DNA from 4 places in the Kitasatospora sp. NBC_00458 genome. Region 1 is predicted to be linked to each of the others. Evidence: riboswitches for the same ligand, from Rfam matches in the RefSeq annotation. Region 1 holds a riboswitch; each other region holds the start of a gene.
The links. Region 1 has a riboswitch for cobalamin ahead of OG550_RS23395 (FecCD family ABC transporter permease). Riboswitches for the same ligand answer to the same signal wherever they lie in the genome.
Positions count from the first base shown of each region.

Region 2: it holds a riboswitch for cobalamin, as region 1 does, so the genes downstream of both, OG550_RS03870 (CoA-acylating methylmalonate-semialdehyde dehydrogenase) here and OG550_RS23395 (FecCD family ABC transporter permease) in region 1, are expected to answer to the same signal.
Region 3: it holds a riboswitch for cobalamin, as region 1 does, so the genes downstream of both, OG550_RS06980 (HoxN/HupN/NixA family nickel/cobalt transporter) here and OG550_RS23395 (FecCD family ABC transporter permease) in region 1, are expected to answer to the same signal.
Region 4: it holds a riboswitch for cobalamin, as region 1 does, so the genes downstream of both, OG550_RS27280 (cobalamin biosynthesis protein) here and OG550_RS23395 (FecCD family ABC transporter permease) in region 1, are expected to answer to the same signal.

Region 1 is NZ_CP107904.1:5,607,659-5,613,187, reverse strand. Features, by position in the region: gene OG550_RS23410 (CGNR zinc finger domain-containing protein) at 1-549, shown strand, start outside; gene sodX (nickel-type superoxide dismutase maturation protease) at 556-1,020, opposite strand; gene sodN (superoxide dismutase, Ni) at 1,209-1,604, shown strand; cobalamin riboswitch at 1,691-1,819, shown strand; gene OG550_RS23395 (FecCD family ABC transporter permease) at 1,925-3,016, shown strand; gene OG550_RS23390 (ABC transporter ATP-binding protein) at 3,061-3,834, shown strand; gene OG550_RS23385 (ABC transporter substrate-binding protein) at 3,863-4,858, shown strand; gene OG550_RS23380 (nuclear transport factor 2 family protein) at 4,939-5,322, shown strand; gene OG550_RS23375 (GNAT family N-acetyltransferase) at 5,332-5,529, shown strand, end outside.
Region 2 is NZ_CP107904.1:1,115,595-1,121,123, forward strand. Features, by position in the region: gene OG550_RS03865 (acyl-CoA dehydrogenase family protein) at 1-780, opposite strand, end outside; gene OG550_RS03870 (CoA-acylating methylmalonate-semialdehyde dehydrogenase) at 777-2,276, opposite strand; cobalamin riboswitch at 2,488-2,680, opposite strand; gene OG550_RS03875 (trypsin-like peptidase domain-containing protein) at 2,722-5,529, opposite strand, start outside.
Region 3 is NZ_CP107904.1:1,901,062-1,906,590, reverse strand. Features, by position in the region: gene aroB (3-dehydroquinate synthase) at 1-272, shown strand, start outside; gene aroQ (type II 3-dehydroquinate dehydratase) at 269-709, shown strand; gene OG550_RS06995 (AAA family ATPase) at 1,054-1,890, shown strand; gene OG550_RS06990 (Fpg/Nei family DNA glycosylase) at 2,067-2,876, shown strand; gene OG550_RS06985 (ArsR/SmtB family transcription factor) at 2,959-3,378, opposite strand; cobalamin riboswitch at 3,460-3,649, shown strand; gene OG550_RS06980 (HoxN/HupN/NixA family nickel/cobalt transporter) at 3,683-4,867, shown strand; gene OG550_RS06975 (M24 family metallopeptidase) at 5,079-5,529, shown strand, end outside.
Region 4 is NZ_CP107904.1:6,515,587-6,521,115, reverse strand. Features, by position in the region: gene OG550_RS27290 (hypothetical protein) at 1-437, opposite strand, end outside; gene OG550_RS27285 (alpha/beta hydrolase family protein) at 647-1,762, opposite strand; cobalamin riboswitch at 1,980-2,182, shown strand; gene OG550_RS27280 (cobalamin biosynthesis protein) at 2,261-3,229, shown strand; gene OG550_RS27275 (cobyric acid synthase) at 3,226-4,905, shown strand; gene OG550_RS27270 (putative cobaltochelatase) at 4,915-5,529, shown strand, end outside.

The DNA of each region.
Region 1 (5,529 bases):
GAGGAGCCCGAGCGCGGCACCGACGCGCTGACCTCGGTGGAGGCGGTGCGCGGACTGTTCTCGGACTCCTCCCGCGCCCGCGACCTGGCCGACGAGTCCGACCTGCCCCGGCTGCGGGCCGTCCGCACCCGGCTGCGCGGGGTCTTCGAGGCCGCCGCCGAGGGCGACGAGTTCCGCAGCGTCGACCTGCTGAACAGCCTGCTGATGGAGTTCCCGGTCAGTCCGCTGGTCTCCGGCCACGACTACCTCGACGCCGACGGTCGGCCCCGCTGGCACCTGCACCTCGCCGACAACTCCCCGACCGCGACCGCGCACTTCAGCGCCGTCGCCTGCATGGGCCTGGCCGTCCACCTGACCGAGCTGGGCTCCGACCGGCTGGGCATCTGCCAGGCCGCGCCCTGCCGCAACGCCTACCTGGACACCTCGACCAACCGGTCCCGGCGGTACTGCTCGGACCGCTGCGCGACCCGCGCGAACGTCGCCGCCTACCGGGCCCGCAAGCGGCTGGAGGCCCAGGAGGCCGCCGCCGCCATCGCCGGGCAGGGCTAGGGCGGGTCAGGCCCCGGTCCCCCGGATCTCCTCCGGGCGGACCCAGACGCCGAAGCGCCTGGCCAGTCCCGGGATCCGGACCAGCGGGGCGGAGAGCAGCAGCCGCTCCAGCCGGCGGCCCGGGGCCAGCCAGGCCGGGCGCGGGCGCAGCCTCAGCAGCACCCGGCCGAGCACCAGCTCCTCCGGGACCGCGCCGTAGCTGCGGCTGTCGCTGTCCACCGGCCGGTTGTCCGAGAGCAGCCACCACCCCTTGGGGCGCCGGCCGTCGGCCCGCTTGACCACCAGCAGGTCCTGCTGGAACGGGTGGCGGAACACCACCACCGCGCCCGGCCGGATCCGCGCCCCGTACCGGACCAGCAGCTGGTCCCCCTCGCGCAGCGTCGGCACCATCGAGTCGCCCGCCACGTCGATCAGCCCGAACGGCGCGCCACCCCCCGCGGTGCCGCCCTCCGATTCCGCGCTCCGCGCCACGACTCCTCCTCCCGGCTCCCGACCGCGTCCTCGGCTCCCCAGTCTGCCGTACGGACCGTCACCCGCCGGTGTCCGGATTCGCACGGTTCCGGCTCCGACTTTTGCCCTAGGCCCGCTGCCCGACCGCGAAACCCCGCGGGCGGCGGGGTAATCTCGGCCGCGGGAAGACGATCTAAGGAAGGACTCCCATGTTCTCTCGTCTGTTTGCACCGCGCGCCACCGCCCACGCCCACTGTGACCTGCCCTGCGGCGTGTACGACCCCGCTCAGGCCCGGATCGAGGCCGAGTCGGTGAAGGCCACCCAGGAGAAGTACCAGGCCAACGAGGACCCGCACTTCCGGGCCCGCGCCGTCATCATCAAGGAGCAGCGCGCCGAGGCCGTCAAGCACCACATCTCGGTGCTGTGGAGCGACTACTTCAAGGCCCCGCACTTCGAGAAGTACCCGCAGCTGCACCAGCTGGTCAACGACACCCTGAAGGCCGCCTCGGCCGCCAAGGCGTCGACCGACCCGGCCACCGGGCAGGCCCTGCTCGACCTGATCGCCGAGGTCGACAAGATCTTCTGGGAGACCAAGCAGGGCTGATCCCCGCTCACGACCCTTCGGCCGCCCCCGTCCGCACCGCCGGACGGGGGCGGCCGTGCGTTTCCCCGATCATCCGACCGGGTAAGGGTTGCCTGCCCTGAGCGCTTGTTATGCTGCCAGGGCGTCCCGAGGGGGAAGCCGGTGCGAATCCGGCGCTGACCCGCAACGGTAAACGGTGCCCCGCACCGTGAGCCCGATCGCCCCGGGACGCCGACCTCCCGACAACTCGCCGCGGACTGCGAGGGGATGGCGCCCCGGCACATCCCCGCCCGGGCGCGCCGCCCCGCGCCGAACCGGCCCGAGGCGAAGGCGCGCCCCTCTTGAGCACCACCGCCACCGCACCACCGGCGCCGGCCGGCGCCCCGCCCGGACCGGGCCGGACACCCACCCTCCCGCTGGCCGCAGGCCTCGCCGCGGCCCTGCTGCTCTCCCTGGTCTGCGCGGTGACACTGGGCTCCTCCGGCCTCGGCTGGTCCCAGGTGCTGCGACTGCTCGGCGCCGGCCTGACCGGCGGCCGGCTGGAGGCCGACGAGGCCGCCGCCTACGCGATCGTCTGGGAGATCCGGCTGCCGCGCGCCGTCCTCGCCGCCGTCGTCGGCGCCGGACTGTCCGTCACCGGCGCGGCGGTGCAGGCGATGGTCCGCAACGCGCTGGCCGACCCCTTCGTGCTCGGCATCTCCTCCGGCGCCTCGGTCGGCGCCAGCGCCGTCCTGATGCTCGGCGCCTTCGCCTCGCTCGGCGTCTGGGCGCTGTCCGTCTCCGCCTTCGGCGCCGCCCTGATCGCCATGGTGCTGGTCTACCTGACGGCCCGTACCGCCTACGGGCTCACCCCGCTGCGACTGGTGCTGACCGGCACCGCGATGTCCTACGGCTTCTCCGCCGTCACGGCGCTGATGGTGTTCGCCGCCGCCCGCGGCGAGGCCGCCCGCTCCGCCATGATGTGGCTGCTCGGCAGCCTCGGCGGGGCCACCTGGGCCTCGGTGCCGATCGCCGCCGCCACCGTCCTGGCCGGCGCGGCCTACCTGCTCTGCGCCGCCGGCCGGCTGGACGCGCTCGCCATGGGCGACGAGACGGCCGCCTCGCTCGGCGTCGACCCGGACCGGCTGCGGCGCGAACTGTTCGTCGTGACGGCGGCCGTCACCGGCACCGTGGTCGCGGTCAGCGGCGCGATCGGCTTCGTCGGGCTGATGGTCCCGCACCTGGTGCGGATGCTGGTCGGCGCCGGACACCGCCGGGTGCTGGTGATCGCCCCGCTCGCCGGGGCACTGCTGCTGGTCTGGGTGGACGTCGTCTCCCGCACCCTGCTGGCGCCGGCCGAACTGCCGGTCGGGGTGGTCACCGCCGCCCTCGGGGTCCCCTGCTTCCTGCTGCTGATGCGCCGTCGCGGCTACTCCTTCGGAGGTGGCCGGTGACCACGGCCCGCACGACCGTCCCCGGGCCCGCCGCGGCCCCCGCCCTGGACCTCGCCGTCGACCGCGTCTCGGTCGAGGTGGCCGGCCTCCGACTGGTCCACGACGTCACCCTGGACGCCGCGGCCGGGCAGGTCGTCGGCCTGGTCGGACCGAACGGCAGCGGCAAGTCCACCCTGCTGCGCTGCGTCTACCGGGCGCTGCGGCCCGCCGCCGGGGCCGTCCGGCTGGGCGGCGAGGAGCTGCACGCGCTCACCGCGCGCGAGGCCGCCCGGCGGGTCGCCGCGCTGCCGCAGGAGCACTCCGCCGAGTTCGACTTCACGGTGGCCGAGGTGGTCGGCATGGGCCGGCTGCCGCACCGCCGCGGGTTCGCCGCCGCCGCCGCCTCCGGCGACGGCGAGCGGTGCGCCGGGGCGCTGCGCCGGGTGGGCGCCGCGCACCTGGCCGAACGGGGCTTCCTGAGCCTGTCCGGCGGCGAGAAGCAGCGGGTGCTGATCGCCCGGGCGCTGGTCCAGGAGCCGAAGGTGCTGGTGCTCGACGAACCCACCAACCACCTGGACATCGCCCACCAGCTGGAGGTGCTGGCGCTGGTCCGGGAGGCCGGGCCGACCGTGCTCACCGCGCTGCACGACCTCAACCTCGCGGCCGGCCACTGCGACCTGCTGTACGTGGTCGCGGCCGGGCGGATCGTCGCCTCGGGACCGCCCGCCGAGGTGCTCGAACCCGCGCTGCTCGCCGAGGTGTTCGGAGTCCGGGCGACGCCCGTCCGGCACCCCGTGACCGGCGCCGTCCAGCTGCTCTTCGACCGACTCGCCAAGTGACCCCCCGTTGATCCAGCAAGGAACCCCCATGCGCACCAAGGCCGTTGCCGCCGCCGCCCTGCTCACCCTCGCGCTCACCGGCTGCGGGGCCGAGATCGCCCCGAGCGGTGACGGCGCCACCGCCTCCGCCCACTACCCGGTGACCGTCAGGAACTGCGGCACCGAGCTCACCTTCAAGCAGAAGCCGGCCCGGACGGTGACCAACGACGTCGGCATCACCGAGCTGATGCTGGCGCTCGGCCTGGAGAACCGGATGGCCGGCTACGTGATGCCCGACGACAAGGGCGACGTCGGGAAGGTCGCCTGGAAGGACGGCTACCAGCGGACCACCTGGCTCTCCAAGAAGCAGATCACCAAGGAGATCGCGCTGGAGGCCAAGGCCGACCTGGTCTTCGCCGGCTGGCACTACGGCTTCGACGACGCGAGCGGCGTCACCCCGCAGGCGCTGGGCGACCTGGGCATCGCCTCGTACGTGCTCAGCGAGTCCTGCCGCAGCGGCAAGGGCCCGGAGCGCGGCGTGATGTCCCCGCTGGACGCGCTCTACACCGACCTCGCCAACCTGGGCGAGATCTTCGACGTCCGGGACCGGGCCGACAAGCTGATCGCCGACTTCAAGGGGCAGGTCGCCGCCGTGCCCGAGCCGGCGTACCGGCCCGGCGTCTTCCTGTACGACAGCGGCGAGGACAAGCCGTACACCTCGGGGAAGTTCGCCGCGCCCGAGGAGATCATCGCCAAGGCCGGCGGGCGGAACGTGATGGGCGACGTCGCCGACTCGTGGACGACGGTCGGCTGGGAGAGCGTGGTCCAGCGCGACCCCGAGGTGATCGTGATCAACAACTACGGCACCCCGGACGCCGAGAGCAAGCGGAAGTTCCTGAAGTCCTTCCCCCCGCTGGCCGGCGTCTCCGCGGTCCGCAACGACCGGATCTTCGTCCTGGACTACGTCGACCTGGTCGAGAGCCCGCGCAACCCGGCCGCGATCACCGCGCTGGCCGCCTACCTGCGCACCGTCCCGGCCCGCTGAACCACCGCTCCGCCGGCCGGTTCCGCCGGGCGTACGCTCGAAACGTACGAGCCGACGGAACCGACCGGAGGAGCGAGGACATGACCGCCATGGCCGCACCGCCCGCCTTCGACACCGGGGCCCTGCGCGAGGGCATCGAGCACGCCGACGCCGACGCCCTGCTGGCGCTCTACGCGGACGACGCCGAACTGCGCGTGGTCGACCGCAGGACCCAGCCCAGCCACCCGCTGGTGGTGCACGGCCGGGACCAGATCGGCGCGCTGCTGGACGACCTCTACGGCCGGGAGACCACCCACCGGCTCGAACAGGTGGTGCTCCAGGACGACCGGCTCGCCTTCCTGGAGTCCTGCCGCTACCCGGACGGGTTCCGGGTGCTGGTCAGCTCGGTCGCGGGCCTGCGCGACGGGCGGATCGTCGACCAGACCTCCGTCCAGGCCTGGGACGAGACCGAACCGGCCCAGTAGGCTCGTGCCATGATCCGCACCGCCCGCGCCGACGACGTCCCGCTCATCCACACCATGATCCGCGAACTCGCGGAGTACGAGAAGGCCCCGGACGAGGCCGTGGCCACCGAGGAACAGCTGCACGAGGCGCTGTTCGGCGCCGCGCCGGCGCTGTTCGGCCTGGTCGCCGAGGACGACACCACCGGCGAGCCGGTCGGCTTCGCGGTC
Region 2 (5,529 bases), 4.5 Mb from region 1:
GGTCCGGGCGCCGCCCAGCGAGCAGGCGGCGATGCCGAGCCGGCCGCCGTTCAGCCCGGCCATGGCGATCCCGAACCCGCCGCCCTCGGCGCCGAGGAGGCGGTCGGCGGGCAGCCGGACCCCGTCCAGCACCACCTGCCGGGTGGGCTGGGCGTTCCAGCCCATCTTCTGCTCGTTCGGGCCGAAGGACAGCCCCGGGTCGTCGCGGTCCACGACGAAGGCGGAGACGCCCTTCGGTCCGGGGCCGCCGGTCCGGGCCATCACCAGGTAGAGCCGGGCGGCGCCCGCGCCGGAGATGAACTGCTTGACGCCGTCCAGCACCCAGTGGTCGCCGTCGCGCACCGCGCGGGTGGCGATCGCGGCGGCGTCCGATCCGGCGCCCGGCTCGGTGAGGCAGTAGCTTCCCAGATGCTCGGCCGTGCAGAGCGCCGGGAGCCAGCGGCGGCGCTGGTCGGCGGTGCCGTAGCGGTCGACCATCCAGCCCACCATGTTGTGGATGGACAGGTAGGCGGCGATCGACGGGCAGCCGGTGGCGAGCGCCTCGAAGGCCACCACCCCGTCCTGCCGGGTGAGTTCGGACCCGCCGACGTCCTCGCGGACGTACACGCCGGCCAGGCCGAGGTCCGCCGCCTTGCGCAGCACGTCCACCGGGAAGTGCTTGGTCCGGTCCCACTCCACCGCGTGCGGCGCCAGGTACTCGTCGGCGAACGCCCGGGTGGTCTCCGCGACGGCCCGCTGGTCCTCGCTCAGGTCGTGGTCGTGGTCGTGCACGGCGCTCATCCCATCGTCGGCATGGTGAAGCTCGCGCCCTCCTTGACCCCGGAGGGCCAGCGCGAGGTGACGGTGCGGGTGCGGGTGTAGAAGCGGATCGAGTCCGGCCCGTGCTGGTTGAGGTCGCCGAACGCGGACCGCTTCCAGCCGCCGAAGGTGTGGTAGGCGATCGGCACCGGGATCGGCACGTTCACGCCGACCATGCCGGTGTTCACCCGGCGGGTGAAGTCGCGGGCGGTGTCGCCGTCCCGGGTGTAGATCGCCACCCCGTTGCCGAACTCGTGCTCGCTGGGCAGCCGCAGGGCCTCCTCGTAGTCGGCGGCGCGCACCACCGAGAGGACCGGGCCGAAGATCTCCTCGCGGTGGATCCGCATGTCCGGCGTGACCCGGTCGAACAGCGACGCGCCGAGGAAGAACCCGCCCTCGTGCCCCTCCAGCCGGAAGTCCCGTCCGTCGACGACCAGTTCGGCGCCCTCCCGGACGCCCAGGTCCAGGTAGCCGCGGACCCGCTCCAGCGCGTCCGGGCCCACCAGCGGGCCGAAGTCCGCCTCCGGGTCGTCCGAGCGGCCGACCTTCAGCGCGCCGATCCGCTCGACCAGCTTGGCCACCAGGGCGTCGGCGGTCTCCTCGCCGACCGGGACGGCGACCGAGATCGCCATGCACCGCTCGCCCGCCGAGCCGTAGCCGGCGCCGATCAGCGCGTCGGCCACCTGGTCGAGGTCGGCGTCCGGCATGACGATCATGTGGTTCTTGGCACCGCCGAAGCACTGGGCGCGCTTCCCGTGGGCGGCGGCCGTCGCGTAGACGTACTGGGCGATCGGCGTCGAGCCGACGAACCCGAGCGCCTGCACCCGCGGGTCCTCCAGCAGGGTGTCGACCGCCTCCTTGTCCCCGTTGACCACGTTGAGGACGCCCGGCGGCAGGCCCGCCTCCAGGAACAGCTCGGCCAGCCGCAGCGGCACCGAGGGGTCCCGCTCGGAGGGCTTGAGGATGAAGGCGTTGCCGCAGGCCAGCGCGGGCGCCGCCTTCCACAGCGGGATCATCGCCGGGAAGTTGAACGGCGTGATCCCGGCGACGACGCCGAGCGGCTGGCGCATCGAGTACACGTCGATGCCGGTGCCCGCGTTGTCGGTGAACTCGCCCTTCAGCAGGTGCGGGATACCGGCGGCGAACTCCACCACCTCCAGCCCGCGCTGGAGGTCGCCGTGCGCGTCGGCGACCGTCTTGCCGTGCTCGGCGGAGAGCAGCCTGGCGAGCGGCTCCCGCTCCTGCTCGACCAGTTGGAGGAAGCGCAGCAGCACCCGGGCCCGGCGCTGCGGGTTCCAGGCCGCCCACTCGGGCTGCGCCTGCGCGGCGTCGGCGATCACCGCCTCGACCTCGGCGCGGCTCGCGAGCGGCACCCGGGCCTGGACCCGGCCGGTGTTGGGGTCGTACACGTCGCCGAGGCGGCCGGACGTCCCGGGGACGCGCTTGCCTGCGACGAAGTGGGTCAGTTCACGGACCATCGGTTCCTTCTCTCGTCTGGGGTGGGGAGAGGAGGAATGGAGGACTCCGCCCACGGCGGCACGCCGCGCGGTGGCGCGGCGGGGCGGCCGTCGGCGGGGTGCGACAGGCGGACCGTCAGAGCAGGTGGGCCCCGGCGGGCGGCACAGGACGGCCGGGGGCGGTGGAACGGGAGCAGCCCGGAGTCATGCGTGTCGTCTCCATCCTCGTGGAAAACACGGACCGTCCGCGGCCGGTATCCTGACTCCCGGATCGACGCCCGCCCGCGGGCCTTCCCGGCTGGCTGCCAGTGGCCGTGTCCTGCGTGGACGGACTCCCCGGTCACAGTGGCGGGACCGTGCCGGACTCACACCGGCTTCCCTGACACCGCGGACCTTTCCACGACCATATAGTCGGACGTCCTAGTAAGTCCAGGGCCCCACGCGGACGACGGGCGACCCGCCCTCCCTACCCGGCACCGGGCAGGGCCGCCGCCGGCCGGTCGTCGGCGCCGCGCAGCTCCAGGAAGAGCCAGGCCTCCCTGACCGGCGGATACCGCGTGTCGGCCGTGAGCAGGACCTCCGCCTGTCGGCAGGCCTCCTCCACCGGTACGGCACCCTCCCGATGACGGGCGAGCACGTCGCGCAGCCGCTCCAGCTCCTCACTGGTCGGCGCCTCCTCCGAACCGGCCCCGCCCTCCGGCAGGTCCCCGGCCTCCGGGGCGCCCTCGTCCGCCCCGACCGGCCGGTCCACCCGGCCCAGCTCCCCGGGCCGACCGGCGGACGCCTCGCCGTCCCCGCCGCCCGCCACCAGCACGTCCGGGAACAGCCGCACGGCGGCGTGCCGCAGCAGGACCTCGGTCCGCAGCAGCGCCGGAACGTCCGCGCCGACCGCCGTGGACCCGGCCGCCGCAGGCCCGGCCGACCGGAGCGCCGCCAGGGCCCGGTCCAGGGTGAAGCCGGCGTTCCGATGGGAGCCCGCCCGCATGTACAGCGCGCTCAACCTCACCAGGGCGTCCAGGATCCGGCCGCTCGTCCCCTCCCGGAGGCAGTGGTCGGCGGCGGCGTTGCAGAGCTCCGCCGCCGCCGCGAGGTCCCCGGTCGCCTCCGCCGCCTCGGCCGCGATGCCGCAGCAGGTCGCCGCGTCCAGCAGACGCCCCTGCCGCTCCCAGCGGTCCGCCGTGTCCCGGGCCGTGCGCACGGCCGCCGCGTACTCCCCCGTGAGCAGCTCGGCCCGGGACAGGTCGTGCCTGGCGGACGCCTGCTGGTACCCGTCGCCGTGGCGGTCGGCGAGCTCCACCGCACGCCGCCCCCAGAGGAGACCCGCGGGTCCGTCGTCCATCCGCAGCGCGATCAGGCAGTTGTTGGCGGCCACGGGCACCGCCGTCCGCCACCGGCCGAGCCCTTCGAGCGCATCCGCCGCCTCGACGCCCTCCGCCAGCGCCTCCGGGAAGCGCTCCTGCTCCCACCGGAGCAGGCTCAGCCGGAAACGCGCCTCGGCCGCCCGCTCGGGCAGCCCGTACGACCCGGCGATCCGGATCGCCTCCCGGGCCGATGCCTCGACCGCGTCGAAGGCCCGTTTCGCCAGCAGGGTCTCCGCGTTGAGCAGGCAGGCCTTCACGGCCTCCTCCGGCTCCCCCGCCTTCAGGTGCAGGGCGACCCGGGTCGCGTTGATCGCCAGGATGCCGTCGAGCTCGCCGCGCGCCAGGGCGAGGACGTGCAGACCGATCGCCAGCCGGGTGGCGAGGTCGAGCCAGTCGTGCTCCTGGGCCAGCCGCAGCGCGTCCTCGAACCGGGCCGGGTCGAGCTCGCCCGCCTGTCCGCCGTCCACGGTCTCATCGGTGATGCCGGCGATCGCGTCGCACAGGTAGGCCACCGATCGCTGCCGGAAGTCGCTTACGGCGTCCGGCTGTTCCTCCGCCGCGAGGCGCTCCAGCGCGTACAGCCGGACCAGGTCGAAGAGGGTGAAGGTGGCGAGCAGCGGCCGGTCCGGAACGCGGACGACCTCCTTCCCGGCGAGGCTGCGGTCCGCCAGCCGGTTGAGGAGGAGCTCCTGGCGCAGCGGCGGGGCTTCGAGGCCGTGGCCCAGCTCCGGCCCGGTGGTCGCCGAGCCAGGAGCGGCGGCGGTGTAGCGGAACACCCGCCGGGCCGGCCCGTCCAGCGCGTCGTAGCTCAGTCCGATGACCGCCCGCAGGGCCCGGTCACCGGCCTCCAGGTAGTCGAGCCGGGTGGTCTCCTCCTCCAGGACCTGCACCAGGTAGTCGAGGTCGAGGTCGGGATCGCTGGTCAGCCGGGCCCCGACCATCCGCAGCGCCATCGGCACGTCGTCGCACAGGTGGGCGAGCAGGTGGAGCGGGCGGTGGTCGGCCACGTGGTCGTCGCCGCACCAGGACAGCACCCGGACGGCCGCGTCACGGTGCAACGGGCCCACCGTGAAGACGAGTCCGGGATCGGCGTAGCCCTGCTGCCGGTCCCGCGAGGTGACGATGACCGCCCCGCCCGCGGCGGCCCGGGCGAGCGGCGCCACGTGGGCGGCGTCCCGGGCGTTGTCGAGGACCAGCAGGACGCCGCGGTCGCTCAGGGCGCCCGTGAAGGCCGCGAAGAGGTGGGCGTCGTCCATCGCGCCGGAGCCGAGGTCGAGACCGAGCGCCTCGGTCACCACCCGGACGACGGTCCGGGCGTCCCGGCACAGGCCGGGCTGCAGACCGAACAGGTCGAGGTGGAGGGCGCCCCCGGGGAAGTCGGGAGCGAGCCGGTGGGCGACCTCGACGGCCACGGCCGAGGTGCCGACGCCGGGCTGACCGGCCAGGAAGGCGGTGGCCCGCCCGTAGCGGGCGTGGCGTCTGCGCAGTGCCCCGACGATCCGGTCGACCAGCTCCTCACGCCCCAGGAAGCACGGGTCCTGGTCCGGCAGCCGGGCCAACTGGGCTGCCACGGAGGCGAGATGACGTTGGGCCACGGCTCCGCCTGGCCCGTGGAGGCCCTCGACGCCACCGGTGGCGCCCGCTCCGCCGGGGATGCCCGCTCCCCCGGGGGCCGCGCCCGTGGAGGCCGCGCCTCCGGTGGCGGATCCGCCCTCCGGTTCCGAGGCGGGGGCGGTGAGGAGCGCCAGCGCGGTCGAGGTGCCGCGCAGCGGCGGCAGCTGCTCCGCCACGGCGGCGAGGAACGTCCGCAGACCCGGCCCGCCCGCAGACCTGCGCCCGTTTCCGCTCGCGCTACCGGTCCCGCTCGCACCCCCGGTCCCGGTCCCGGTCCCGCCGGTCAGGGCAGCGGCGAG
Region 3 (5,529 bases), 3.7 Mb from region 1:
GCATGGTGTTCGCCGCCGAGCTGGGCCGGCTGGCCGGCCGGCTGGACGACGAGACCGCCGACCGGCACCGCAAGGTGCTCGCCTCGGTCGGCCTGCCGCTCAGCTACCGCGCGGACGCCTGGCCGAAGCTGCTGGACGCGATGAAGATCGACAAGAAGTCGCGCGGCGACCTGATCCGCTTCATCGTGCTGGACGGCCTGGGCAGGACCTCCGTGCTGGAGGGCCCAGACCCGTCCCTGCTGGTCGCCGCGTACGCGGAGGTCTCCTCGTGACGAGGGTCCTGGTGCTCAACGGCCCCAACCTCGGCCGGCTCGGCAGCCGGGAGCCGGACGTCTACGGCTCCACCTCGTACACCGGGCTGGTCGCGCGCTGCACGGCGCTCGGCGAGGAGCTGGGCTTCGCGGTCGAGGTGCACGAGACCAACTCCGAGCAGCAGATGGTCGAGTGGCTGCACGAGGCGGCCGACGGCAGGGTCCCGGTGGTGATCAACCCGGGCGCGTTCACCCACTACTCGTACGCGATGCGGGACGCCGCCGCGCAGCGGACCGCACCGCTGATCGAGGTGCACATCTCCAACCCGTACGCCCGGGAGACCTTCCGGCACACCTCGGTGATCGCCGCGGTGGCCTCCGGCACGATCGCCGGATTCGGGATCGGCTCGTACGAGCTGGCCCTGCGCGCCCTCGCCGAGCAGCTCACCACGGGCTGACGGGCGGGCGGTGAGCACGTCGGCGGCCGGGCGGCGGACTGTGTCCGCTGCCCGGCCGCCGTGTAGTGTCCCCGCTGAAAAGAAGTCGGGAGGTGACCGTGACGCAGTACGCCGGGGGTGGAGAAGTCCCCCCACGTCCCGTCGCTCCGCCGGTTCCGCCGGCCCCGCCGTACCCCGGTAGCGCCGCCGGGCCGGCCGCGTCCGCGCCCTCGTCCGCGCCGGACCCGCTGTCGGGGCCGCCGACCGTGCCCGTGCCGGTGGTCCGGCCGGACACCGCGCCCTCCCCGGGCGGGGGGCCTTCCGGGGCGCCCGCCGGGGTGCCGGCGGGGCCGTCCGCGGGTCAGCTGCCCGGTCCGCAGCCGGGTCAGCAGCCGGGCCCGCCCGTGGGGCGGCCGCCGGGTTCCCCGGCCGGGCCTTCGGCCGGGCTGCCTCCGGTGCCGCCGGCTCCCGCGCCCGCTCCCGTGCCCGCCCCGGTTCCCGCTCCCGCCCCGGCCGGTCCGCCGCCCGTACGGCTGGCGGCTCCCGCCCCGGCCCCGGTGCCGCCCGGTTCCACCGGGCACTTCCTGCTGCCCTCCGGTGCGCCCGTCCAGCTCCCGGTGCACGCGCCGCAGCAGCACGCGCCCACCGGTCCGATCGCGGTGCTGCTGATCGGCCCGGCCGGTGCCGGCAAGACCACCGTCGCCCGGCACTGGGCCGAGCGGCGCCCCAGCCCGACCGCGCACATCAGCCTCGACGACGTCCGGGAGTGGGTGCAGTCCGGCTTCGCCAACCCGCAGTCCGGCTGGAACAACGCCTCCGAGGCGCAGTACCGGCTGGCCCGGCGGACCTGCGGTTTCGCCTGCCGCAACTACCTCGCCAACGGCATCTCCTGCATCATCGACGACGCCGTCTTCCCGGACCGCCCGGCGATCGGCCTCGGCGGCTGGAAGCGGCACATCGGGCCGGGCATGATCCCGGTGGTGCTGCTGCCCAGTCTGGACTCGGTGCTCAGCCGCAACGCGCGGCGCAGCGGCAACCGGCGGCTCGGGGACGAGGAGGTCGCCCGGATCCACGGGCGGATGGCCGGCTGGTACAACTCCGGGCTGCCGATCATCGACAACTCCCACCTGGACGTCGCGGCGACCGCCGCCGAGCTGGACCGGGTGATCCTGGCCCGGCTGCTGGGCATCCCGGTGCGCTGAGCGGTCGGTCCGACGGGCCGCTCGTCCGTTCGTCCGACCGGCTGCCCGTCCGTTCGTCCGGCGGTCCGACAGTCCGTTCGTGCGGCTGTCCGTGCGGCTGTCCGCCGGCCCGGTCTGTCGGTGCCGGCTGAGAAGATGGACGGGTCCTGATCGCACCACCAGGGGGAGCCGCGCCCGTGCCGGAAGGCCACATCATCCACCGTCTCGCCGCCGAGAACCACCGGGCCTTCGGTGGCCGTCCGGTCCGTGCCACCAGCCCGCAGGGCCGGTTCGCGGACAGCGCCGCACTGATCGACGGGCAGGAGCTGGTCGCGGCCGAGGCCACCGGCAAGCACCTGTTCCTGGGCTTTGCGGACGACGCGTGGGTCCACGTCCACCTCGGCCTCTACGGCGGCTTCAGCTTCGGGGACGGGCCGGCTCCGGCGCCGGTCGGCCTGGTCCGGCTGCGGCTGGAGAACGACGACCACTTCGCCGACCTGCGCGGCCCCAACACCTGCGCGCTGATCACCGGCGAGGAGAAGGCGGCCGTCGCCGCCCGGCTCGGGCCCGACCCGCTGCGGGCCGACGCCGACCCGGAGCTCGCCTGGCGGCGGATATCCGGCAGCCGGACGACGGTCGCGGCGCTGCTGATGGACCAGAAGGTGCTGGCGGGGGTCGGCAACGTCTACCGCGCCGAGGTGCTGTTCCGGCACGGCATCGACCCGCACCGGGCCGGCCGCGACCTGCGCCGCGCCGAGTGGGACGCGATCTGGGCGGACCTGGTCGCGCTGATGCGCGAGGGCGTCGGCGCGGGCCGGATCGACACCGTCCGGCCCGAGCACACCCCGGAGGCGATGGGCCGGCCGCCGCGCGTCGACGACCACGGCGGAGAGGTCTACGTCTACCGCCGGGCCGCCATGCCCTGCCTGGTCTGCGGCACCGACGTCCGCACCGAGGAGCACGCCTCGCGTAACCTCTTCTGGTGCCCGACCTGCCAGCGGGCGTAGCGGTTCCGCCGCCGCGGGGGAGCGGCGCCGGGGCGCGGCGGTCGGCCGCCGTACCCCGCCAGCCGTCCGGTCGGAGGAACGGTCAGCCGGTCGCGGCGGTGGACCCGGGACGCTCCTCGTCGGCCGTGTGACCGGGGAGCTCGATGTGCTCGCCCCCGGCGCACTCGTCGAGGAGGGGGCGCATGGCGTCGTCGACGAGCCGGTAGCGCACCACACGTCCGTCCTTCTCCCCGGCCACCACGCCCGCGGTGCGCAGCAGCCTCAGCGCCTGGGAGACGGCCGGGTCGCGCATGCCGGTGGCGACCGCCAGGTCGGTGACGGCGAGCGGCCCGGCCCGGTGCAGGGCGAGCAGCAGGGAGAGCCGCCCGGGGTCGGCGAGCAGTGAGAAGCGCTCGGCCCAGGTCCGGACCCGGTGGGCGTCGCCGATCGCCGCGATCGCCTCGCAGACCCGGTGCCCGTCGATGGTGCGGTGGCCCGCGCGGTCGGCCGGTACGAGATGCATGCCCGCATTCTTGCAGCCGGCGGGCTGTGATCCCGGACACCTGCGCAGGTGCGCAGCCTTGCAAGGGTGTTCGGGGGCCCCTACGGTGTTCCCCGCCGTGGTGCTCGGGAAGACCGGTGGCGGACCCTCAGGGGTCCCAGTCCGGAGCGGCCCTCGCCACTGTGATCGGGGGAGTCGTCGGTACCCACGACGCCACTGGACGCCTCGCGTCCGGGAAGGCGGGTACCGGAAGCCCGTAAGCCAGGAGACCGGCCACGGCATCTCACGAACGTCATTCCACGAGGTGCTGGAGCGTGATCCGCAGATGACCCTGCCCGAAACCGCCGCCGATCCGACGGCGTCGAGCGTCCTGCCGACGTTCCGCTGGAGGCGGGAGGACAGCCTCCGCACGGCCGGCCTGATGGGTGTGATCCTGGCCATGCACGTGGTGGCCTTCGGCACCCTGATATTCCTGGTCGCGCCGGAGGAGTACGAGGTCGGGACCCAGGTCTTCGGGGTGGGCCTGGGCATCACCGCCTACACCCTCGGCATGCGGCACGCCTTCGACGCCGACCACATCGCGGTGATCGACAACACCACGCGCAAGCTGATGGCGGACGGCAAGCGGCCGGTCTCGGTGGGCTTCTGGTTCGCCCTCGGGCACTCCTCGATGGTCGTGCTGATGGCGGCCCTGGTGGCGGGCGGCGCCCAGCTGGCCGGAACGCTGATGGACGACGAGTCCACCACCCACCAGTGGCTGGGCGTGGTCGGGACCTCGGCCTCCGGGGTGTTCCTCTACCTGATCGGCGCGCTCAACCTCGCGGCGCTGTTCGGCATCCTCAAGGTGTTCCGCTCGATGCGCGCCGGGCGGTACGACGAGGCCGAGCTGGAGGAGCACCTGAACGCGCGGGGCTTCCTGGCGCGGGTGCTCAACCGGGCGACCCGCTCGATCACCCGGCCGGGCCAGATGTTCCCGGTCGGGATGGTGCTCGGCCTGGGCTTCGACACCGCGACCGAGGTGTCGCTGATGGTGATGGCCGGCTCCGGTGCGGCCTCGGGCCTGCCCTGGTACGCGATCGTCTGCCTGCCGCTGCTGTTCGCGGCCGGGATGAGCCTGTTCGACACGCTGGACGGCACCTTCATGAACTTCGCCTACCAGTGGGCGTTCTCCAACCCGGTGCGGAAGGTCTACTACAACCTGACCATCACCGGGCTGTCGATCGCGGTGGCGTTCATCATCGGGACCATCGAACTGGTCGGGGTGCTGCACGAGAAGCTCGACCTCACCGACCCGGTGAGCGGCTGGATCGCGGAGATCTCGCTGGACAACGTCGGCTACGCGATCGTCGGCCTGTTCGTGGTGGTCTGGGCGGCGGCCATCGCGTACTGGCGGCTGGCGGGCGTCGAGCGGAAGTGGAGCCCGCAGCCGCTCCGACCGGCACCGGCCGCCGCTCCGGCCCCCGAGGCGGCTCCCGAGGCGGCTCCCGAGCCGGCGGGGGAGGCCGGGTAGCCCCGGCCCGGCCCGGCCCGGTCGGCGCGGCACCGGGCCGACCGGGCACGGGAGCCGCATCCGTGCGGCTCCCGGAGGCCCCTCCCGGCGCCGGACGCGGCGCCCTCCCCGGCGCCCTCCCCGGCCCCCGGAGGCCCGGCGGGCGCCGCCCCCGTGCCCGGGTGGGGGCGTTCGGCGGGCGGATCGGGGTGGGGGTTCGTAGGCTCGACCCATGTCTGATGCGTACGCGGGCCGGCGGGAGCGGTTGCGGGAGCACTGCAGTGCGACCGGGGCCGACGCGGCGCTGATCACCAGGGCGGCGAACGTGCGGTACCTGACCGGGTGCCCGCCGTGCGGGGCGACGCTGCTGCTCACCCGGGACCGGGTGCTGCTGACGCTGCCCGACGACCTGCCGCCGGACGACGCGGGGGAGCACCTGATCGCCGCGGACGTCACCCGGGTGCCGGTCGCGGCCGGGGCCGACACCGCGCTGGCGGCGGCCGCCTCGGCGGCGCGGCTGGGGGTGGGCGGTCTGGCGGTGGAGGAGCACGACCTGACCGTCACCCGGCACCGCTCCGTGGCGGGGCTGGCCGAGGGCGTGCGGCTGGCCGACCTGGGCCAGGCGGTGGAGCGGCTGCGGGTGGTGAAGGACGAGCACGAGATCGCCGATCTGCGGATCGCGG
Region 4 (5,529 bases), 910 kb from region 1:
CGGGCCTCGACCAGGCCGACCAGCAGGGCCTGGCCCCACGCCTTGGCGGCGGCGCCCACCGTCATGGCGAGGGCGAGGCCGGCGGCGCGGGCGTCGTCGGGCAGCAGCTCGCCGCGCTTGTCGACCTCGTCGAGGTCGCCGGCCCAGCGGGCGATCCGGACGGCGTCGACCAGCATGCGGCGGGCCAGCGGGGCGAGTTCGGCGGGAGCGGGGAAGCCCTCCGGCACGGGGACCCGGCCGCGGCCGGGTGCGGGGGCGGGGCCTCGTCGGCGGGGTACGCCGGGGGTTGTGCCCGGCCTGGCGCCGGCGGGGCGGTGGGCGGTTCCCGGGAGACGGGTCACCGTCGCACCGGTACCGATCGTCGGCGGGAGCGGGGCATCACGGTCGCGCGGGTTCCGAGACGTCACGTCGAGCAGTCTTCCCCTTGTACCGGCCATCTGTCACATCCGGTTGCACGCGCGGGCCGGGCGGCGGGCGCGGGGCCTCCACAAGATCGGGCAACAGAGGCCAAACCGACTGGCTTGATCTTAGTGGCGGGTCCATGCCAGGTGAGCGCCGGGGAGGGGAGCGAGGGGAAGCGGGGCGGAAGCGGGAAGGGAGCCTGCCGCGGCGACCGGCGGGACGCCGCGGCCCGGACGGGGCGGGCTCAGAGGAAAGGGGTGAGCCAGCGGCGGAGCGTCTCCTCGTAGCGGTCCGGGTCGGTGTTCCAGAGAGCGGCGTGGTCACCACCGGGGAAGGCCTGGAGGCTGACCACGTCCGGGCGGAGCCCGGCGAGCCGCTCGGCGGCGCGGAACGGCGCCACCGGGTCGTCCGGGCCGTGCAGCACCAGGGTGGGGACGCGCAGGTCGGTGCCCTCCGCGAGGCGCGCGAAGTCGGCCAGATCCACTCCGGTCCGCCCCTCGGCGGCGAGCGCGCCCAGTTCGGCGGCCGCACCCCGGTAGCCGGCCCGGGCCGCGCTGCGCCGCGCGCCGGCCGGCCAGTCCAGCACCGGCGAGTCCAGGACCAGGCTGCTGATCGAGGACGCCCAGCCGGAACGGGCGGCGGTCTGCAGCACCGTCGTGGCGCCGAGCGACCAGCCGTACAGGATCACCTGGCCCGCCCCGCTGTCCAGGGCCCGCCGGACCGCCGCCTCGACGTCCCGCCACTCGGTCTCGCCGAAGTGGCCCAGGCCGTCCGGGGAAGCCGGCGCGCCCTCGTCTCCGCGGTAGTCGACCACGAGCACCGGGAGGCCCAGTCGCTGCAGCAGCGGGAGCACCGCGAGGCCCTGCTGCCGGTCGGCGCCGGGGCCGTGCACCAGGATCACCCACGTCCCCCGCTTGCCGTCCAGCCGCCAGGCGGGCAGCGCGCCCAGCTCGCCCTCGACGGCGGTCGCGGTGAACGGCAGGCCGAGCGCGGTCGTCGGGTCGCCGGTGTGGACCCGGGGGGTGAAGCGGACCTCGGTGCCGGCCGCCAGGGTGCCCCGGTCGGCGCGGAGCAGCCGGCGGGTGACGCCCTTCCCGTCGCGGTGCAGGACCTCGCCGACCACCGCGTGCCCGTCCTCGCCCCACTCGACGGCCCACCGGCCCGGCCGCCCGGCCGCCGGGCCCGGGGTGAAGGTGACCCGCCCGGCGCCGAGGGCCAGCACCTGCACCGGGCCGGACCGCGCCCGGACGGCGGCGGCCGGGTGCACCAGCCGCTCGGACGCCCGGCGGCCGATCACCAGCACGGCCGCCCCGGTACCGACGGCGGCTGCGGCCACGGTGGCCGCGATTCCCCAACGCATACTCGCTCCCCGCAGTTAAGTCCCGCAGTTAAGTCCCGGTGCCGGCCGGTGTTCTGGCCCCAGTCCACTAGCGGCGGCGGCCGGTGGCCAGTAGGACACGGCCGTCCGGGTCACTTCGGGAGCAAGGTCACACCGGGCCGGGACGCTCCGGAGCCGCCGGGAGCGGGCGCCGGAGCGGGGCCCGGCGGTGTGACCAAACGCTCCGTGACCTCGGTTGACTCCCGCTTCCGGGGCGTGATGGGATCCTTCAGCCAATACGGAGGCAAGCAGAGGAAGCCGGTGCGAGTCCGGCGCGGTCCCGCCACTGTCACCGGGGAGCACGTCCGGAAGAGGTCACTGCGAGCCGTCAGAAGCCGCTGGAAGGCCCGGAGGTGCGTTCGACCCGGAAGCCAGGAGACTCTCGCCCCCGGTACGTCGATCCAGGGCGCGGACCCTGAGTGAGGACACGCACGCGATGCAGGCTGCCCCGGCCTCGACCACCCGCCAGCGCCCCCGACCGTGCGTCCGCTGACCCGCGCCGCCGCGTTCGCCGCGGGCGCCGTCACCGGGTACCTCGCCGACTCCCGGTTCGGCGACCCGCGCCGCGGCCACCCGGTCGCCGTCTTCGGCTCCGCCGCCGGCCGGCTGGAGCGGCGGATCTGGCGCGACGACCGCGCCGCCGGCACCGCGTACACCGCGCTCTGCGTGGGCACCGTCGCCGCGGGCGCGCTGGCCGCCGACCGGCTGCTCGGCCGCGGGCCGCTCGGCCGGGCCGCGCTGGCCGCCGCCGCGACCTGGACGGTCCTCGGCGGCACCTCGCTCACCCGGGAGGCCCGGACCGTCGGCCGCTCGCTCGCCGCGGGCGACCTCGCGGCCGCCCGGGAGCGGCTGCCGCACCTGTGCGGGCGCGACCCGAGCGCGCTGGACGAGCACCAGCTGGCCCGCGCGGTGGTCGAGTCGGTCGCCGAGAACACCGCCGACGCCGTGGTCAACGCGCTGGTCTGGGGCGGCCTGGCGGGCACCCCCGGACTGCTGGCCTTCCGCGCCGTCAACACCCTGGACGCGATGGTCGGCCACCGCTCGCCCCGGTACGCCCGGTTCGGCTGGGCCTCGGCACGGCTGGACGACGTGGCGGGCTGGCCGGGCGCCCGGCTGACCGCGCTGCTGACGGTGGCCGCCGCGCCCGAGCCGCGCACCGCCTGGCGGGTCTGGCGGCGCGACGGCTCCGCGCACCCCAGCCCGAACGCGGGCCAGGCCGAGTCGGCCTTCGCCGGCGCGGTCGGCGTCCGGCTGGGCGGGACGCTGCAGTACGGCGAGCGCACCGAGCACCGCCCGGTGCTCGGCGAGGGGCTGCGGCCGGTCGGCGTGGACGACATCGAGCGGGCCTGCGTGCTCTCCCGGCGGGTGGGCGCACTGGCGCTGGGCACGACGGTCGCCGGGCACCTGCTGCTCCGCGCGGCCCTGGGCAGGAGGAGGGGAAGGGCATGAGCAACGCACTGCTGGTCGCCGGGACGACCTCGGACGCCGGGAAGAGCGTGGTCACCGCGGGCATCTGCCGCTGGCTGGCCCGACAGGGCGTCCACGTCGCGCCGTTCAAGGCGCAGAACATGTCGTTGAACTCCTTCGTCACCGCCGACGGCGCCGAGATCGGCCGCGCGCAGGCGATGCAGGCGCAGGCGGCCCGGGTGGAGCCCGAGGCGGCGATGAACCCGGTGCTGCTCAAGCCCGGGGCGGACGGCCGCAGCCAGGTGGTGCTGCTCGGCAGGCCGGTCGCCGAGGTCGGCGCACTGGACTACCGCGAGCGCAAGCCGCTGCTGCTGGAGCGGGCCCTGGAGTGCCTGGCGGACCTGCGCCGCCGGTACGACGTGGTGGTCTGCGAGGGCGCCGGCTCGCCCGCCGAGATCAACCTGCGGGACCGCGACATCGCCAACATGGGCCTGGCCACCGCCGCCGCGCTGCCGGTCGTCGTGGTCGGGGACATCGACCGGGGCGGCGTGTTCGCCGCGATGTACGGGACGCTGGCGCTGCTCTCCGCCGAGGACCAGCGGCACGTGGCCGGCTGGTTCGTCAACAAGTTCCGCGGCGACGCGCGGCTGCTGGCGCCCGGCCTGGAGATGCTGCGCGAGCTGACCGGCCGCCCGGTGCTCGGCACCCTGCCGATGCTGCCGGACCTCTGGCTGGACGCCGAGGACTCGCTGGACCTCTCCACCGTGGTCGACCGCACCGCCGGGCGCGGGCCGCTCGGCGCGGACGTGCTGCGGGTGGCCGTGCTGCGCTTCCCCCGGCTGTCCAACTTCACCGACCTCGACGCGCTGGCCCAGGAGCCCGGGGTGCTGGTCCGCTGGGCCACCCGGCCGGAGGAGCTCGCCGACGCCGACCTCGTCGTCCTGCCCGGCACCCGGGCCACCGTCTCCGACCTGGCCTGGCTGCGCGAGCGCGGCCTGGAGCAGGCGCTGAAGGCCCGGGCGGCGGCCGGACTGCCGGTCCTCGGGGTCTGCGGCGGCTACCAGATGCTGGCGCGGACGATCGTCGACGAGGTCGAGTCGAAGGCCGGGGCCGTGGACGGGCTCGGCCTGCTGCCGACGCACGTGCGGTTCGGCGTGGAGAAGGTGCTCGGCCGCCCCGTCGGCGAGGCCTACGGGCAGCGGGTCGAGGGCTACGAGATCCACCACGGCGTGGTCGCCGTGGAGGGCGGCACGCCCTTCCTGGACGGCTGCCGGGTGGGCGCGGTCTGGGGGACGACCTGGCACGGGGCGCTGGAGAACGACGGCTTCCGGCGCGCACTGCTGCGCGACGTCGCCGCGCTGGCGGGCCGGGCGTTCGTCCCCGCGCCGGACGTGTCGTTCGCCGAGGCGCGCGAGGCCCGGCTGGACCGGCTGGGAGAGCTGATCGAGGAGCACGCGGACACCGACGCGCTGTGGAAGCTGATCGAGGGCGGGGTGCCGGCGGCCGGATCGCTGCCGTTCCTGCCGCCCGGGGCCCCTGGGGCCTGTCCGGCCGATCTTGACGGGCGCGCGACGCCGGGCATCCCGCCTGGACGCACGCCCGGATCACCCAAGTACGTCCAGTACGAGGACGATCCGGCCGCACGCCCAGCCGGGCGCCCGACGCCGCGCGCTGATCCGCCAAGACCGACCGGACAGGCCCCCAAGGGAGAATCGTGAGTGAGAACCATGAGTGACGCCCGATACCCGTTCACCGCGATCGTCGGCATGGCCGACCTGCGGCTCGGGCTGCTGCTCAACGCGGTCTCCCCGGCGGTCGGCGGGGTGCTCGTGCGCGGCGAGAAGGGCACCGCCAAGTCGACCATGGTGCGCGCGCTGGCCGGCCTGCTGCCGTCCATCGCCGCCGTCGACGGCTGCCGCTTCGCCTGCGACCCGGCCGCGCCCGACCCGCAGTGCCCGGACGGCGCGCACGCCGGCGCCGGGGCGTCCGAGCGCCCGGCCCGGCTGGTCGAGCTGCCGGTCGGCGTCTCCGAGGACCGGATCGTCGGCTCGCTGGACCTGGAGCGGGCGCTCGCCGAGGGCGTCAAGGCGTACGAGCCCGGGCTGCTGGCACAGGCGCACCGCGGCGTGCTCTACATCGACGAGGTGAACCTGCTCCAGGACCACGTGGTGGACCTGCTGCTGGACGCCGCCGCGATGGGCCGCTCGTACGTGGAGCGCGAGGGCGTCTCGGTGCGGCACGCGGCGCGGTTCCTGCTGGTCGGCACGATGAACCCGGAGGAGGGCGAGCTGCGCCCGCAGCTGCTCGACCGGTTCGGCCTGACCGTCGAGATCGCCGCCACC